Linked DNA regions of Stappia indica. The protein of the gene in region 1 binds, or shares a complex with, the protein of each later gene. Links are inferred from orthologs where the notes say so. Each region holds a gene or a part of one and is shown on either strand. Other genes may lie near its edges. The genes, in order: GH266_RS02035 and smc.

Evidence for each region.
Region 2: the proteins of GH266_RS02035 (region 1) and smc are in contact, whole or in part, in a crystal structure (PDB 3ZGX), measured with the Bacillus subtilis proteins. The link is inferred for Stappia indica from one-to-one orthologs.

The regions. Positions count from the first base shown.
Region 1 is NZ_CP046908.1:436,385-439,515, forward strand. Bases 305-3,131 are described here. They hold GH266_RS02035 (segregation and condensation protein A), read right to left. Parts: upstream 2,232-3,131; coding sequence 1,377-2,231; downstream 305-1,376. Other genes in these bases: GH266_RS02025 (ABC transporter ATP-binding protein), read right to left, coding at 305-633; scpB (SMC-Scp complex subunit ScpB), read right to left, coding at 617-1,285; nagZ (beta-N-acetylhexosaminidase), read right to left, coding at 2,302-3,131. Also shown: more of GH266_RS02025, read right to left, coding at 1-304. UniProt on the Bacillus subtilis protein: Participates in chromosomal partition during cell division. May act via the formation of a condensin-like complex containing Smc and ScpB that pull DNA away from mid-cell into both cell halves.
Region 2 is NZ_CP046908.1:3,965,342-3,969,657, forward strand. Bases 124-4,135 are described here. They hold smc (chromosome segregation protein SMC), read left to right. Parts: upstream 124-464; coding sequence 465-3,935; downstream 3,936-4,135. Other genes in these bases: GH266_RS18490 (DsbA family protein), read left to right, coding at 124-378. Also shown: more of GH266_RS18490, read left to right, coding at 1-123; GH266_RS18500 (AtpZ/AtpI family protein), read left to right, coding at 4,154-4,316. UniProt on the Bacillus subtilis protein: Required for chromosome condensation and partitioning.

The DNA.
Region 1 (3,131 bases):
CTCGCGCAGCACCGCCAGCGTCTCGTCGCGCACCGTGTCGCGCAGCCGCCGGTCGAGGCCGGAGAACGGCTCGTCCATCAACAGCACGCCCGGCCGCGGCGCAATCGCGCGGGCCAGCGCCACGCGCTGCTGCTCGCCGCCCGACAGGGCGTGCGGGTGATCGCCCGCATGCGAGGCGAGCCCCACCCGGGTCAGCGCCGTCAGGGCGGTCTGACGTGCTTCATTGCGGCCCATATGCGTCAGCCCGAAGGCGACGTTTTCGGCAATCGTCAGATGCGGGAACAGCGCATAATCCTGGAACATCAGGCCGACGCCGCGCCGCTCCGGCGGCAGGAACACCTGCGGTCCGGCCACCTCGCGCTCATTGATTAGCACCCGCCCCGACGACTGGCGCTCCACCCCGGCGGCGATGCGCAGCAAGGTGGTCTTGCCGCAACCCGAATGGCCGAGCAGGCACAGCACCTCGCCCGGCTCCACGGTCAGCGAGACCGAGCGCACGGCCGCCAGGTGACCGTAGGAATGGCTCACGGCCTCGAAGCTCAGCCGCGCCGCGATGGTCGCGCCGGCCGTGCCGCGCGTGCCCCAGCGCCGGACCGGCGCCTCGGCCTGCCTTGCGTCAATCGTCGCGGTCATGGTGCGGCTCGTCTTCGTCTTGCATCAAATCGAACAATTCAGCCTCGTCGATCGGGTCTTCCTCGTCCCGAAGGTCCGAGGAATCGTCAGGCACCGGCACGGTGAACCCGGCCGGCACGGCGCTGTCGAGCAGGCCGGAGCCCTTCAGTTCCTCGAGCCCCGGCAGGTCGCCGACCGAAGTCAGCATGAAATGCTCCAGGAATCCTTCCGTCGTGCCGTAGGTCACCGGCCGTCCCGGCGTCCTTCGCCGCCCGCGCATGCGGATCCAGCCGGTTTCCATCAGCACGTCGAGCGTGCCCTTCGAGGTCGACACGCCGCGGATCTCCTCGATCTCCGCCCGCGTCACCGGCTGGTGATAGGCGATGATCGCCAGCGTCTCCAGCGCGGCGCGCGAAAGCTTGCGATCCTCCACCTGCTCGCGCGCCAGCAGATAGGCGAGATCCTCGGCCGTGCGAAATCCGAATTTTCCGCCGATTTCCACAACATTCACGCCGCGGGTCGCATAGGCGCGGCGAAGCGTGTCTATCAAGGCGCGAACGTTGGTGCCGGCCGGCAACCTTGCCGCGATCTCCTCGACGCTGAGCAGGTCGCGCGAGGCGAAGAGCAGCGCTTCCGCCATGCGCAGTCCGCTTTCCGGCGAGGGTTCGGGCATTGCCTGCAGGTCGTCGAGCGGCAACTCGCCGTCCGTTTCGTCCCGCACTACCTCGTCGCCCTGCGCTGCCTGCTCCCGGCCGCTCGTCACGTCACGCCTCGTTCTCTTCGCCGGTTTCCGGCGCTGGCGCCCCCTCGGCGGGTCCGCGCTCGCCCGGATCGGGCCTGCGTCTCAGGTAGAGCGGGGCGAACGGCTCTGCCTGGCGCAATTCAAGCTCTCCCTCGCGCACGAGTTCGAGACTTGCCGAAAAGGTGCTGGCCCGCACGGTGCTCGCCTTGCTGCCATCACCGATATACTTCGACAGATAGGCATCCAGAGGCATCCAGTCCATATGCAATCCGACAATCCGCATCAGCAGGTCGCGCGCTTCCTGCAGCGACCAGACGGTGCGCCGGCGCACCTGGACGGAGGTGACGGAGGTCCGCTGGCGCTGCGCCGCATAGGCGATGAGCAAGTCGTAGAGCGTCGCCGACCAGGCGCTGCGCCGGGCAATCGACACCGCCTCGGGCCGTCCCCTCGCGAAGATGTCCCGGCCCAGCCGGTTGCGGTTCATCAGCTTTTCCGCCGCCTTGCGCATCGCCTCCAGCCGCCGCAGGCGAAAGGCCAGCGCTGCCGCCATCTCCTCGCCGGAGAGCTGGTCCTCTTCCTTCTGCTCGGGGATCAGCAGCCGCGATTTCAGGTAGGCGAGCCAGGCCGCCATCACCAGATAGTCGGCCGCCAGCTCCAGCCGCAGCCGCCGCGCCTCGGCGACGAATTCCAGATACTGCTCGACCAATGCCAGGATCGAGATGCGGGCGAGATCGACCTTCTGCTTGCGGGCGAGCGTCAGCAGCAGGTCGAGCGGCCCTTCGAAGCCGTCGACATCCACCACCAGCGCCGGGTCCGTCGTCGCGCGGTCAGACGCAACGCTTGCCGGATCCGGATCCTCGAAAAAGGTGTCCTGCACCCCTGCCCCCAGCTGCCTCGCCCGAACCGCCCGGATCGGTCGCCGGGCCGGACTTTGTCAGGGTTCCCTTTTAGGACAGAGCGCGCGCCTCCGCCAGCAAGGCGTCGAATTCGGCGCGCGCTGCCCGCCGATCGAGCGGCGCCGGTTGCGGCACTGCCCGCAGCGCCGCCTGCGCCCGTTCCAGCGCCTTGCCCGACAGGTCCGGGCTCGCGCCGGCCACCGCGACCATCTCCGCCATCTCGCCGTTGCAGTGGAGCGCCATGTCGCAGCCGGCGGCAAACAACAGCTCCACCCGCTCGCCCACCTCGCCGCCGAGCGCCTTCATCGACAGGTCGTCGCTCATGAGCAGCCCGTCGAAGCCGATGGCCCCGCGCACGATCTTCTCGATCACCCGCGCCGACTGGGTGGCCGGGCGCTCGGGGTCGACCGCGGTGAAGATGACATGCGCGGTCATCCCGAGCGGCAGGTCGGCAAGCGCCCGAAACGGCGCGAAATCCGTCTCCTCCAGCTCGGCCAGTCCCGCCTCCACCACCGGCAGATGATAGTGGCTGTCCACCGTCGCCCGGCCGTGACCCGGCATGTGCTTGATCACCGGCAGCACGCCGGCCGCCAGCAGCCCGTCGGCAAAGGCCCGGCCGATGGCCGCGACCTCCTCTGGCCCTGCGGCATAGGCGCGGTCGCCGATGGCATCGCTCGTCCCGGCCACCGGCACGTCGAGGATCGGCGCGCAGTCGACGGTGATGCCCATCTCGAGCAGGTCCGTGCCGATCAGCTGGCCGCCGAGAAACGCGGCCCGCAGGCCCGCCTCGCGGTTGGTGGCAAGCAGCTGCCCGTAGATCGCCCCGGCCGGATAGTCGCCGACCAGCGGCGGGCGCAGGCGGCGCACCCGGCCGCCCTCCT
Region 2 (4,316 bases), 3.5 Mb from region 1 along the record:
GGCAAGGCGCGCTTCGTCTTCCGCGAGTTCCCGCTCGACCCCGTCGCCTCGGCCGCCTTCATGCTGGCGCGCTCGGTGCCGGAGGACAAATATTTCGAGGTGGTCGACTTCATGTTCGCCGAGCAGCGCGCCTGGGCCTTCACCCCGGACCCGTACAACTCGCTGCTGAATTTCGCCAAGCAGATCGGCTTCACCCAGGAAAGCTTCGAAAAGGTCCTGACCGATCAGGCTCTGCTTGACGGGATCAATGCGACGCGCGACCGTGCTTCGAGCGAGTTCGGCGTCAACTCGACGCCGACGTTCTTCTTCAACGGCAACAAGGTCAACGGTGCGATCTCGCCTGAGGAATTCGACAAGGAAGCTGCCAAGTATCTCTAGGACCGGCCCCGCCGGTGCCCGGGCGCCGGCGGCTGCCTGCTTGCGGGGCGTAAACGCCCCGCCGGCTGCCTGCTGACGCTGCGCCCATGAAGTTCAACAAGCTCCGCGTCCTCGGTTTCAAGTCCTTCGTCGAGCCGATGGAATTCATCATCGGCGACGGCCTGACGGGTGTCGTCGGGCCGAACGGCTGCGGCAAGTCCAATCTCGTCGAGGCCCTGCGCTGGGTGATGGGCGAGAACTCCTACAAGAACATGCGCGCGTCCGGCATGGACGACGTCATCTTCTCCGGCAGCCTCAACCGCCCGGCCCGCAATACCGCCGAAGTCACGCTGTTCCTCGACAATGCCGACCGCACCGCGCCGGCCGGCTTCAACGACAGCGATGCGGTGGAGGTGACGCGGCGGATCGAGCGCGAGGCGGGCTCCAACTACAAGATCAACTCCCGCGATGTGCGCGCCCGCGACGTGCAGCTGCTGTTCGCCGACGCCTCGACCGGCGCCCGCTCGCCCGCGCTGGTGCGCCAGGGCCAGATCGGCGAGCTGATCGCCGCCAAGCCGACCTCCCGCCGCCAGATCCTGGAAGAGGCCGCCGGCATTTCCGGCCTGCATTCGCGCCGCCACGAGGCGGAGCTGCGCCTGCGCGCCGCCGAGCAGAACCTGGAGCGGCTGGAGGACGTGCTGGTCCAGATCGACGGCCAGCTCGACAGCCTGCGCCGCCAGGCCCGGCAGGCGAGCCGCTTCCGCAACCTGTCGGCCGAGATCCGCTCCGCCGAGGCCGGGCTCTACTATCTGCGCTGGACCGACTGCCGCGACAGGCTGAAGGCGGCGGAAGCCGAATTCGCGGAGGCCGAGGAGGGCGTGCGGCTGGTGTCGCTGGCCCAGGCGGAGGCGGCGAAGAACCAGGCGATCTCTGCTCACAAGGTGCCCGAGATGCGCGAGGCGGCGGCCCGCGCGGGTGCCGCCGTGCAGCGGCTGGTCATCGCCCGCAACGAGCTGGACGGCGAAGAGCGCCGCATTCGCGAGCGCCTGTCGGACCTGACCGGCCGCCTGCAGCAACTGCACCAGGACATTGCCCGCGAGCAGGCGCTGGTGTCGGAGAACGACGAGCACCTGTCGCGGCTCGCGGACGAAGAGGAAGAGCTGCGCGGCGAGGACCTGTCGCAGGAGGAACGCGCCGAGGAAGCGCGCCTTTCGGTTGCGGCGGCGAGCGAGGTCGTGGCCGCGGCCGAGGAGCGGCTGTCGGCGCTGACCCAGGAACAGGCGGGCGTCGTCGCCCGCAGGCGGCAGCTGGAGGACGCGCATCGCACGGCGGTGCAGCGGGCCGAGCGGCTGGTCGCCCAGCACGGCGAGGCGGCAGCGCAGGTCGCCGCGCTGGAGGCCGATATCGAGGGCGCGCCGGCACTCGAAATGGGACGCGAGGCGCTGCTCGATGCCGAAGGCCGGCTCGATCTCGCCGAAGAGCGCGTGCTGGAGGCCGAGGAGCGCACCCGCAGCCACCGCGCCGCGGTCGATGCGGCGCGCCGGCCATTGAGCGAGGCGGAAGCTGCGCTGTCGCGCCTGGAGACGGAAGCGCGCACGCTGCAGGAGGTGCTGTCTGCCGGACAGGCCGGCGAGTGGCCGGCCGTGGTCGAGGCGATGACGGTGGAGCCGGGCTTCGAGACGGCGCTGGGCGCCGCGCTCGGCGAGGATCTCGACGCGCCCGTCGGGGGCGATGCGCCGATGCGCTGGAGCGCGGAGGCGGCCGGCGGCGAACAGCTTTCCGGTGACCCCAAGCTTCCCGCCGGCTGCCGGCCGCTCTCCGAGGTGGTGAGGGCACCAGTGGCGCTGGCGCGGCGCCTTGCCCAGATCGGCCTTGTCGAGGACGGAGCGGCAGCGGGCCTGATGCGCCAGCTGAAGCCGGGACAGCGGCTGGTCAGCCGCGAGGGCGCGGTGTGGCGCTGGGACGGGTTCACCGTCTCCGCCGATGCGCCGACCGCGGCCGCGCAGCGCCTTGCCCGCAAGAACCGGCTGGCGGCGCTGGAACTGGAAATCGAGACGGCGGCCGAGCAGCTGGAGACGTTGCGCGAGGGTTTCGCCGCGGCCGAGGCGGCGCTGCGCATGGCCGCCGATGCCGAGGAGACCGCACGCCAGGACGTGCGTGCGGCGCGCTCTGCCGCCGATGCGGCGCGCCAGGAGGTGCTGCGGCTGGAGCGCACCCATGCGGAGGCCGAGGCGCGCCTTGCGGGCTTGCGCGCCACCGTGGAGCGGCTGGCCGGGGATCTGGCCGAAGGGCGCGAGGCGGCGGAAATGGCGGCGGCCGCGCTGGAGGAGATTTCCGGCAGCGAGGGATTGCAGGGCGCGATCGATGCCGCGCGGGCGGAAGCTGCGGAAGCGCGCGCGGCGCTGTCGCGCGAGCAGGCGGCGGCCGACGGTCTGGCGCGCGAGAGCGAGCTTCGCCGCCGGCGGCTGGAGGCCATCGCCCGCGAGCGGGCCAGCTGGATCCAGCGGGCGGCCGGTGCGCGCCAGCAGATCGACGTGCTGGGCGAGCGGATCGCCGCCGCCGAGGAAGAGCGCATGGAGCTGATGGAGGCGCCGGAGGATATCGAGCTCAAGCGCCGGTCGCTGCTGAGCGAGATTTCGGCCGCCGAGGAAGCCCGGCGCGTTGCCGACGATGCGCTGGCCACCGCCGAGGAAAAGCAGCGCGAGGCCGACCGGCAGGCGCACCAGGCGCTGTCGATGCTGGGCGAGGCGCGCGAGCGGCGCATCCGCGCCGAGGAACGGCTCACGGCCGCCACGGCACGCAAGAGCGAGATCGAGGCGCGAATCGACGAGGCGCTGGAAGTTGCCGTCTCGGCCCTGCCGGGACTGGCCGGGCTGAAGGAGGGGGCGCCGCTCCCCGAGCCGGACGGCATCGAGCGCCGGGTGGAGCGGCTGAAGGCCGAGCGCGAGCGTCTCGGCGGCGTCAACCTGCGCGCCGAGGACGAACTGTCGGAGATCGAAGGGCAGCGCGGCTCGCTGGTCGGCGAGCGCGACGACCTGATCGAGGCGATCAAGCGGCTGCGCGGGGCGATCTCCAACATCAACCGCGAGGCGCGCGAGCGCCTGCTCTCCGCCTTCGAGACGGTGAACGGCCATTTCCAGCGCCTGTTCACCCATCTGTTCGGCGGCGGCACCGCCGAATTGCAGCTGGTCGATGCCGAGGATCCGCTGGATGCGGGCCTGGAGATCATCGCCCGCCCGCCGGGCAAGAAGCCGCAGACCATGACGCTGCTGTCGGGCGGCGAGCAGGCGCTGACGGCGATGGCGCTGATCTTCGCCGTCTTCCTGACCAACCCGGCACCGATCTGCGTGCTGGATGAGGTGGACGCGCCGCTCGACGATGCCAATGTCGAGCGCTATTGCGACCTTCTCGACGAGATGACCCGCAGCACGGCGACCCGCTTCGTGGTGATCACCCACAACCCCATCACCATGGCCCGGATGAACCGCCTGTTCGGCGTGACGATGGCCGAACGCGGCGTTTCGCAGCTGGTTTCGGTGGATCTGCAGACCGCCGAGCGATTCCTCGAAGCGGTCTGAGGTCGCGTCATCACGGTGCGATGCAACACGGGTCCTGTGAAGATGCGCCGTCGGACAGTTCGACGCAGCCCGGTTTACGCTCTGAAAGTTTATTTATAACAATGGTTTGGCTGTTTTCTGCGTGTTCTTGACAGGGGCAGGGGCGCCGACTATGGTGCGCCCGGCTTCCAGGGGTCGGCGGCGTACGCCGGAGCGTATCGGGAGAGGGGACCAAAGCAATGTCTCCGAACGAGAACGAACCGGACGTGCAGGGTGCACGGCCAACGGAAGCGGAACTGTCCGAGCGAAGAAACCGGCTTGCACGGGCGCTTGAGGAAAAGACGGCGCAGGCCGAAGGCCAGAAAAGCGTGTCGTCCTCGGGTACGGGGCAGGGCTTCGCCC